Regions from separate parts of the Arthrobacter sp. NPDC056493 genome, predicted to be linked through region 1. Evidence: predicted binding sites of a transcription regulator. Region 1 holds the regulator's gene; the other holds the start of a gene.

The links. Region 1 encodes Rex, which represses fermentation and respiration genes when NADH is low (regulators of the CRP and FNR family bind a similar motif). Its sites were predicted from a motif close to CTTGTGAANNNNTTCACAAG; they were not measured.
Region 2: ACFQ50_RS13740 (glyceraldehyde-3-phosphate dehydrogenase) is a predicted target of Rex. The motif match lies at 2,035-2,054, and genes of this name have one in related genera.

The regions. Positions count from the first base shown of each region.
Region 1 is NZ_JBHTSL010000043.1:21,198-26,141, reverse strand. Features, by position in the region: gene ACFQ50_RS16680 (3-deoxy-7-phosphoheptulonate synthase) at 164-1,300, shown strand; gene ACFQ50_RS16675 (helix-turn-helix domain-containing protein) at 1,396-1,608, shown strand; gene ACFQ50_RS16670 (30S ribosomal protein bS22) at 1,829-1,927, shown strand; gene ACFQ50_RS16665 (HAD family hydrolase) at 2,121-2,939, opposite strand; gene ACFQ50_RS16660 (glutaredoxin family protein) at 3,022-3,279, shown strand; gene ACFQ50_RS16655 (redox-sensing transcriptional repressor Rex) at 3,366-4,061, shown strand; gene ACFQ50_RS16650 (hypothetical protein) at 4,115-4,944, opposite strand, start outside.
Region 2 is NZ_JBHTSL010000031.1:45,242-50,185, forward strand. Features, by position in the region: gene ACFQ50_RS13735 (hypothetical protein) at 1-205, opposite strand, end outside; gene ACFQ50_RS13740 (glyceraldehyde-3-phosphate dehydrogenase) at 321-1,814, opposite strand; RNA gene rnpB (RNase P RNA component class A) at 2,397-2,788, opposite strand; gene ACFQ50_RS13750 (hypothetical protein) at 2,847-3,098, opposite strand; gene ACFQ50_RS13755 (alpha/beta hydrolase) at 3,115-3,831, shown strand; gene ACFQ50_RS13760 (YaaA family protein) at 3,895-4,659, shown strand; gene ACFQ50_RS13765 (zinc ribbon domain-containing protein) at 4,725-4,944, opposite strand, start outside.

The DNA of each region.
Region 1 (4,944 bases):
TGGTATGCGTATTTTTCGTTGGCTCTGGAGGGGCCCGCGTCTAACTGACACGCATCCAACTTTCCTTCAGAGCCAACAGGGCAGAGATCATTCTCTGCCCTTCGCCATTTCTACGGCGGGTTCTGATCAGGGGCCCGCTCCCACCCGGAACAGGACCCCGAAAATGAGCGCAACAGCCACCGAAACCCAGCAGCCGACGTCGAAACGCCCGTCGACGTCGAACCTGAGGGTCAGCGAGATCACCGCCCTGCCCACACCGCAGGAAATGATGGCGGAACTGCCGCTGGACGCGAAGGCGGCCGACGTCGTCGAACGTGGCCGCGATGAAGTCCGGGCCATCATGGACGGCGTGGACGACCGCCTGCTGGTGATAGTCGGCCCGTGCTCCATCCACGACCCCAAGGCCGGCCTGGAATACGCCCGCCGGCTGGTAAGCCAGGCAGAGAAGCACAAGGAAGACCTGCTCATCGTCCTGCGCGCCTACTTCGAAAAGCCGCGGACCACCGTGGGCTGGAAGGGCCTCATCAACGACCCGCACCTGGACGGCAGCCACGACATCGCCGGCGGCCTTCGCGCGGCCCGCAGCTTCCTGCAGCAGGTCACCGCCCTGGGTCTCCCCACCGCCACCGAGTTCCTCGAGCCCATCAGCCCGCAGTACATGGCCGACCTGATTTCCTGGGGCGCCATCGGCGCGCGAACCACGGAAAGCCAGATCCACCGCCAGTTGGCCTCGGGGCTCTCCATGCCCATCGGCTTCAAGAACGGGACCGACGGCGACCTCCAGGTGGCGGTCGACGCCTGCAGCGCCGCCGCCGCAGCACAGGCTTTCCTCGGCATCGACAGCGACGGCCGGGCCGCGCTGGTGTCCACCGCAGGCAACCCCGACACCCACGTGATCCTCCGCGGCGGCCGGAAGGGCCCCAACTACTCCGCCGCCGACGTCGAGGCGGCCTCCGCCAAGCTCGCCGCCAAGAACCTCAACCCGAGGCTGATCGTGGACGCCAGCCACGCCAACAGCGGCAAGAGCCACCACCGCCAGGCCGAGGTGGCCCTCGAGATCGGCGCCCAGCTCGAGGACGCGGAAACGGCCGCGGGAGCGATCGCCGGCGTCATGCTGGAGAGCTTCCTCGTGGGCGGCGCGCAGAACCTCGACGTGGCCGAACACGCCGCCGGACGCTCGGACCTGGTCTACGGCCAGAGCGTCACGGATGCGTGCATGGAGTGGGATGTGACGGCGTCTGTCCTCGAGCAACTGGCGGCGTCGTCGCGGAAACGGCGGGCTTTCACAATGGCCACGTGAGCATCTAGAGTAACTAGAACACGGTTGTTCGATGGCTCAGCGTCGGCGCACCGCTGATAGACCGGCGTCGTTGCTGAGAGCAAAGGAATATGGGTATGTCCGCAGAGTCGAACTTCTCGAACGCCAAGTTCTTGACCGTGGCCGAGGTGGCTGAGGTAATGCGTGTCTCCAAAATGACCGTGTACCGCCTTGTCCATTCGGGGGAGATGCCCGCCGTCAGGTTCGGCCGCTCCTACCGCGTCCCGGAGACCGCCGTCGAACAGTACCTCAAGGGTGCTGTCGTTGACGGTCACACGGGCACCGCCTGACGGGACCCGACTGACCGCACCGATCCGTGGTTGCTGCAGCCGCCTTGGGGGCCGCTGCACGCCACGGGGCTGTGCTGGTCAGGGGATGCTCCGGATAAGCGGTACGCTGTTAAGGAACGTTTTACGTCATTGTAAGAATCTGTCAGTTGTTCAGTCTGTTGCTCAGTCCACGGACCTTTTCCATCAGACAGGTACTGCATCTAGTTTGTAAGGAACTTTCGTGGGTTCAGTTATTAAGAAGCGTCGCAAGCGTATGGCCAAGAAGAAGCACCGCAAGTTGCTTCGTAAGACCCGCCACCAGCGCCGCAATAAGAAGTAGAGTCCGCTCTACGCGTCAATGCCCGTTCCCTTTCGAGGGTGCGGGCATTTTTGCGTCCCGCGACGCGCAAGCTGACCCACGACGCGCAAGCTGCCCCGCGACGCGCAAGCTGACTGACGACGCGCAAAAGGCCTGGCGCACCGGGAATTACCGGATCGTGGGGCAATCTGCGCGTCGCGCGGCAAGAAGCGCGTCAGGCGCGGGGGCCCCGGAAGCGGGTGTAGCCCCGCCAGAGACCGTAGACCGCTCCTCCGGCTGTGGCTGCCTTGAGGCCCAGCGTGGCTGCCCGGCGGCCTGAGCGGAAGTCGTAGACCGGCCAGTTGTGTTCCCTCGCGTGCTTGCGCAGGCGGGCGTCCGGGTTGATCGCCACGGGATGGCCCACCATCGTCAGCAGCGGGATGTCGTTGTAGGAGTCGCTGTACGCCCAGCACCGCTTCAGATCCAGCCCGTGCCCGTCCGCGATGCCCTGGACCGCCACGGCCTTGGCGGCGCCGTGCAGGATGTCCCCGACGAGCCTGCCCGTGTAGAAGCCGTCCTTGGTCTCGCCGACGGTTCCCAGGGCGCCGGTGAGTCCCAGCCGCGTGGAAATCACCGTGGCCACCTCGATCGGCGTCGCCGTGACGAGCCAGACCTTCCGGCCCACCCGCAGGTGCTGCTCGGCCAGGGCCTTTGCGCCGGGCCAGATCCGCGAGGCGATCATCTCGTCGTAGACCTCTTCGCCCAGCGCCTTGATGTCCTCTTCCGTGATGCCGGCGGCGAGCCTCAGCGCGGAGTCCCGGACGGCGTGGACGTCATTGAGGTTCTCACCCCGGAGCACGAACTTGAGCTGCTTCCACGCCATGCCCGCCGCCTGGGCAATTGTGAAGGCTCCGCGCTGGTGCATTTTCCTGGCCACGTGGAACAGGCTGGCGCCGCGCATGAGGGTGTTGTCGACGTCGAAGAATGCTGCCTCGCCGTGTTGCTGCTTCGCAACCGGACGGTGGGCCACAGCGACGTACTTCTCCTCGGGCATGCCACTGAGTCTAGTCAATGCCGTACCCCACGCCTGACGGCCGCCCGTCGCCCGGCGCCGGGAACGGCGATACGGTTGAAGCATGGCAAACCCCGACGTCGTTCTCCTCACCAAAGCTGACTGTCACCTGTGCGCCGCGGCGCGCGACGCCGTCGGGCGGGTGACTGCCGGGCTGGGGCTTTCGTGGTCGGAGCGGCAGCTGGACGCCGACGACGAGCTGCGCGACCGCTACGCCGAGGAGATCCCCGTGGTGCTGGTGGACGGGATCCAGCGCGACTTCTGGAAGATCGACGAGGCGCGCCTGGAGCGTGTCCTGCGCCGTGCCATCGCGGGGGATTAGCCAATTTCGAACAATGGCAGTGGCTTTGTTGACATAACTGATGGGGATCTAGAGTGGACTCACAACGCGACGCAACGGAGCAGATAGTGACTTCGCTCGATTCACCACCCCAGTCCCTGCCCGGGCCTACCGGGGCCGCCGGAAAGCAGATTCCGCCGGCAGCCGTGGCCCGGCTGACGATCTATCTGCGCGCCCTGAACTCGTTGCTGTCCGAAGGCACCGAACGGGTGTCCTCCGAGTCACTGGCTGAGCTTTCCGGGGTCAGCTCCTCGACTCTCCGCAAGGACCTGTCCCATGTGGGTTCGTACGGCACCCGCGGGGTGGGCTACGAGGTGCAGTACCTGAGCCGCCACATCGCCGCCGCACTCGGGCTGACGCATGACTGGAAAGTCGCGATTGTGGGCGCCGGTAACCTGGGCAAGGCGTTGGCCCGCTACGGCGGTTTCGAATCCAGGGGCTTTGACGTGGTTGCCATCTTCGACGCCGACCAGATGGTGGTGGGCAACGAGGTGGGCTGGCTGCGGGTCAGCGACGTTGCCGACCTGGAAACCGTCCTGGAGCGGACCGGGACCAACATGGTGGTGCTGGCCCTGCCGGCCGCCGTGGCCCAAAGCGTGTGCGACCGGGTGGTGAACGTCGGCGTGCGGAGCATCCTCAGCTTTGCTCCGGTGATGCTCCAGGTGCCCGACGGCGTGACGCTGAGAAAGGTGGACATGGCCACCGAGCTGCAGATCCTGGCGTACCACGCGCAACGGGCGCAGACCCCCGGTCAGCCGGAGTAACTCCGGCGTTCCAGGAATCCGCGCCCGTTGGCGGTTTGGTGCTCGGCCTGTGGCTAGCGGCCGTAGGGGCCCGGCTGGGAGTACGGGTTGGCGAACGGCTGCGGCTTCTGGAAGTACTGTGCCGCCCCCGGCACGTACAGCATCACGATCGCGGCGATGCCGAGGATTCCCACAAGGGTATTCAGGCCAAGCGGGAAGAGGCTGAATACGGAAAGCGCCGCAAAGACCGTGCCCAGGATGCGGGCCCAGTTCTTGCCCTTCCGGACGTTGAAGGCCACCAGGGCGTAGAGGCCGGCACCGATCAGGGCAATGACCACCATGGTTCCGATGATGAAGCCCTTGACGTCCTCGAACGCGATGTTCTGGCCGCTGCCGCGCAGTTGTTCCTCGAACGTGCTCCGCATGGCCGGGTCATCCAGGGTGGGAATCGTGACCAGGAGGTTCAGGATGGACAGGACGCCTGCGGCGATGATCAGCCAGAAGGAATAGTTCACGAGCTTCGGAACGCCCGCGCCCGTTGATGCCTGAGCCTGTTCGGACGGGTACTGCCCGTAGGGGGACTGGCCATAGGGGGACTGGCCATACGGGGCCTGTCCGTACTGAGGCGCGCCGCCCTGTCCGCCCTGTCCGTACTGGGGCGGGTTCTGGCCGTACTGGGGTGCGGACGATGTTCCCTGTCCATACTGGGGCGGGTTCTGGCCGTACGGGGCCTGCCCGTACTGCGGTGCGCCGCCCTGGCCGCCCCGGGGTGCGTTCTGGCCGTACTGCGGTGCCCCCTGTTCGCCCTGGCCGTACTGGGGTGCGTTCTGGCCGTACTGCGGTGCGTTCTGGCCGAATTGGGGAGTGTTCTGCCCGTACTGGGGCGCTTCCTGGCCGTAGCGGG
Region 2 (4,944 bases), on a different contig from region 1:
GCTCGCGCATGACCCGGTGAAGATCGGTGTTGGCGAGATCAAGCAGCCGCTCCAGCTGGGCCACCCTGTCATCGCCGATTTCCCCTGCCGCATGTGAGGTGCGCGCCTGGTCCAGAAGCCGTTGAGCTTCCTTCTGATTGGCCTTTGCAACATCGAGGGCGTGTTCCAGGGTTGTTTCATGCTGGAGTGTCGGGTTCTGTTCCATGACACAAGTTTGTGCCCGTTTTCCGGCTGATTCCAGAGAATTACCCGGGAAGTTCCCGGGAACGGGTCAGCCCCGCCGGCACAGGTGTGCCGACGGGGCTGACGGAACGCTTCAGTTAGACCGAGGCTGCCACGGCCAGGACCGGGGCGGCGTCCTTTTCGGAGTCCTTGGCGGGGAAGGCCGGCGGGTTGACACCCGCCATTTCCTCCATGACGCGGACCACCTGGCAGCTGTAGCCGAACTCGTTGTCGTACCAGACGTAAACAACCAGGTTCTTGTCGTTGGCGATGGTGGCGAGGCCGTCAACGATGCCGGCCCGGCGGGAACCCACGAAGTCGGTGGAGACGACCTCGGGCGAGTCGATGTAATCGATCTGCTTGCGCAGGTCCGAGTGCAGCGACATCTCGCGCAGGTAGTTGTTGACCTCGTCCTTGGTGGTGCCGCGTTCCAGGTTCAGGTTCAGGACGGCGAGGGAGACGTCCGGGGTGGGCACCCGGATGGAGCTGCCGCTGAGCTTTCCCTGCAGTTCGGGCAGCGCCTTGGCCACGGCCTTGGCGGCACCGGTCTCGGTGATCACCATATTCAGCGCGGCGGAGCGGCCGCGGCGGTCGCCCTTGTGGAAGTTGTCGATGAGGTTCTGGTCGTTCGTGAACGAGTGGACGGTCTCGACGTGGCCGTGGATCACGCCGTACTTGTCGTTGAGCGCCTTCAGGACCGGGGTGATGGCGTTCGTGGTGCAGGAGGCTGCCGTCACGATCCGGTCGGCATCGGTGATGTCGCGGTGGTTGATGCCGTGCACGATGTTCTTCAGCTCGCCCTTGCCCGGCGCGGTCAGCAGGACACGGGCCACCCCCTTGCTCAGCAGGTGCTGGCCAAGGCCCTCCGCGTCGCGCCAGCGGCCGGTGTTGTCCACCACGAGGGCATTGTTGATGCCGTAGGCGGTGTAGTCGATGGTGGCGGGGTTGTCTGAGTAGATGACCTGGATCTGCACGCCGTTGGCCGTGATGGTGTTGGCCTCGGTGTCCACCTTGATGGTGCCTTCGAAGGAGCCGTGCACGGAGTCGCGGCGCAGCAGGCTGGCCCGCTTGGTCAGGTCGTTGTCGGAGCCGCGCCGGACCACGATGGCCCGCAGCCGCAGGCCGTGGCCGCCGCCGGCCTTTTCGATGAGGAGGCGCGCCAGGAGCCGGCCGATGCGGCCGAAGCCGTAAAGCACGACGTCGGTGCTGGTGCGGTCGTCAGCGCCACGCTTGCCCACGATCTCGGCCAGTTCGGCCCGGAGGAATTCCTCCAAAGTCAGGTCGCCGCCGTCGGACTTGAACTTCTGGTTCAGGCGGGCGATGTCGATGGCAGCGGCACCCAGGTCCAACTGTGCCAGCGTGTTCAGCAGCGGCGCCGTCTCCTCCAGGAGCAGCTCATCCTTGCTCATCCGGCGCGCGAAGCGGTGCGCCTTGAGGATGTTCATGGTGGACTTGTTGATCAGGCTGCGGCCGTGGATGGAGGTAACCACGTTGTTTTCACGGTACAGCCGGCCGATAACCGGAATCATGGCCTCGGCGAGCGCCTCCCGGCCCATCCACGTATCAAGACAAGAATCTGACGTCTGGCTCACAGAACTACCTTCCTTGGTTCAACCGGCTACGTCCTCGTAAACCGGATGGCAGCCACTGGAAGTTATCCAGGGCAAGCTGGCACCGGCAGGGTTTCGGTCTACCCCGGATGCCGTTGACCGTGCAAAGAAAAACCGCCGGCTGCGAACGCAGATCCGGCGGTAGAACTTCTACGTTCACCATCCATTCTAGGGCGGCCCCGGAGCCTGAAACGCCCGGGAGCCCGTGAAATCACTCACACCGGAGGTGAGGCCTGCTCTGTGTACGCCGGCGCACGATGCGGCATTGTTATCGACGCAATCCCGGCAACCACTATCCGCGGGCCTTCGCGGGGCCATATGCTGGCGGCCCTGACGGCGATGCACTCGTAAAAAGCCGTCTGCGAGAGAAAGGCCAAACGATGTATGAAATGGTCGCCCTGGGAGCCGGGAGTGCATGGCAACGCCCAACCAACCGCACACCCGGATGCACGTGTGCACCCTGGCGGTACAGCCCGCAGCATCCCCGCCCCACCAACCCGGACTGTCCCAGTCACGGAGTTCCTGGCCAGGACGCAGCCTGACGCAGGGGAGCGGTCAGGTGAGTGGATGGGTTGACCGATACGCCGGGTTCTGTGCTCCCGCGCCGTTGCCAACACGGGAGTAGCGGCCATCCATCTACGAACGCCGTTGCCGACGCCCTCCAGCGGCCTACCCGGACACTCGGGCGGGCAGCCCTCGAACGTGTCCTGTCTGGCCTTGCTCCGGGTGGGGTTTACCTAGCCTTCCCGGTCACCCGGGAAGCTGGTGGTCTCTTACACCGCCGTTTCACCCTTACCTGCTTCGTGCCGCTTTCAAATCGGCGCGACGCAGGCGGTCTGTTTTCTGTGGCACTGGCCTGCGGGTTACCCCGAGTGGGCGTTACCCACCACCCTGCCCTGTGGAGCCCGGACGTTCCTCGAGCCACTTGCGTGGCGCGCGGCCGCCTGGTCAACCCATCCGCAGTCCAGTTTACGGGCTTTCCAGCGGCCCCCGGACACGCGCCGGTTCCGGGGGCTAAGATCGGGAAATGGACCAGTCGTCCTTTCCGCGGCCGTCCTTTCCACGGCGACGCATGCTGCAGCTGGCGGGAATCGCTGCCGGACTGACTGCCGCGACGTCAGCCTGCACGGCCCCGCCCCCGCCGGTTCCCGGCCCGACGGCGGGAACAACGGCTTCGGCGGGAACAACGACGGCGGCCATCCCGCCCGCTCCCCCGGCATCCGTGCAGCCTTCCACAGTGCCGACATCCACAGTGCCGACTTCCACAGTGCCGACTTCCGCGGTGTCGACCCGGACCGGCGGATTTGTCTCCCGGTTCCGTCCCGCTGTCATCACACACTGGTCCCTGGCGGTGCCGCTTCCGGAGCAGGCCAACCAGCTGCTGCCGGTGGCGATCTTCCTGCACGGGCGCGGCGGCAGCAACGAGGTTCTGTTGCGCGACCTCGCAGCGGACCGGGCTCTGCAGCGTCACCTGGACGACGGCGGGCCGCCCTTTGCGGTTGCCGCCGTGGACGGCGGCGACTCCTGGTGGCATGCCCGCGCCGACGGCAGCGACACGCAGTCAATGCTGGCAGAGGAGTTCCTGCCGTTCCTGGGCGAGCAGGGGCTGGACCTCGGAAAGGTCGGCATCTTCGGCACGTCGATGGGAGGGTTCGGCGCCCTCCTCCTGGCGTCGCGGGGCCGGGTCTCCGGACTTCGCGCCGTTGCGGCCATGAGCCCGGCCGTCTGGTCCAGCTATGAGGAGGGCATGCAGGGTACCTTTGACGGCCCGGCTGATTTCGGGGCGAATAACGTTTTTGCGCTCCGGCCGAGGCTTGCAGCGATTCCGAAACGGATCGACTGCGGCAGCGGGGATGATCTGGCCTCCACGGTACGCCAGTACCGCTCGGGGCTTCCCGGCCGGGTGGAGGGCGGCTTTCGGCCCGGCGGCCACGACGCCTTGTACTGGCGTTCCATCCTTCCGGACGTGCTGGACTTCCTGGGCCGTTCCCTGGGCTGAACCCACCCACGCCGACGGATCCGCGCCGCATCTGATCCCGCCCCCGGCCGGTAGGATCGTACGGTGCTGATTCTGCTCCCCCCGTCCGAAGGCAAGACTCCACCCGTCCGCGGCGACGCCATGGACTGGGCTTCGTTGAGTTTCCCCGTGCTGAACACCTACCGGGCCAAGGTGCTCGACGCGCTGGGGACAGTCAGTGCGCACGAGGACGCCCTCGCCCTGCTGGGCGTCGGAGCCTCTCTTAAGGACGACGTCGAACGCAACACCCGGCTCCACGCCGAACCGGCGGCGCCGGCACACCAGGTGTATTCCGGCGTGCTGTACGACGCCCTCGGCTACAAGTCGATGACGCCGGCCCAGCGGCGCCGGGCGGATGAATCGGTGCTGGTCATCTCCGCACTGTGGGGCGCCATCCGGTTTGCCGACTCCGTGCCCGCCTACCGGCTGTCCATGGCAACGGCACTGCCCGACGTCGGACGCCTTGCCTCATTCTGGAAACCGCAGCTGACCGATGCACTCGGCGACATTGCCGGCGGCCGGCTCCTGGTCGATTGCAGGTCCAGCACCTATGCAGCCGCGTGGACTCCCCCGCCGGCAGACACCGTGACGGTCAACGTGTTCACGGACATGAACGGCGTGCGCAAGGTGGTCAGCCATTTTGCCAAGCACACCCGTGGCGAGCTGGCCCGGCACCTGCTGACGCGGCGGGGCAAGGCCCCGGCGACGCCGGAGCAGCTGCGGAAAGCGGCGGCCGAGAAGTGGCGGGCCGAACTCGTTCCGGGCACGGCACGCAAGGCCCACGCCCTCAACATCGTCCTGCCCAACTAACTGGCAATAGATGTCGTTTTGAGCCCGCAAAACGACATCAACTGCGAGTCAGTTGGGCGTGGGGGTCAGACCCACTCGGCGGATCGCACCAGGATGCAGCCGGAGTCGGGGCAGAACACGATGTCGTCCTCGGCGGCGGCCTTGATCTCGGCCAGGTCGCCGGGGCTCAGCTGCATGCCCGACCCTTCCGAGGTGCCATGGAAGAGCCTCGCCGCGCCCACTCCGCGGCGGGCCAGCGTCTTCTCGTAGACCGCAAGCATTCCGGTGTCCAGCCCCGCGGCGAAG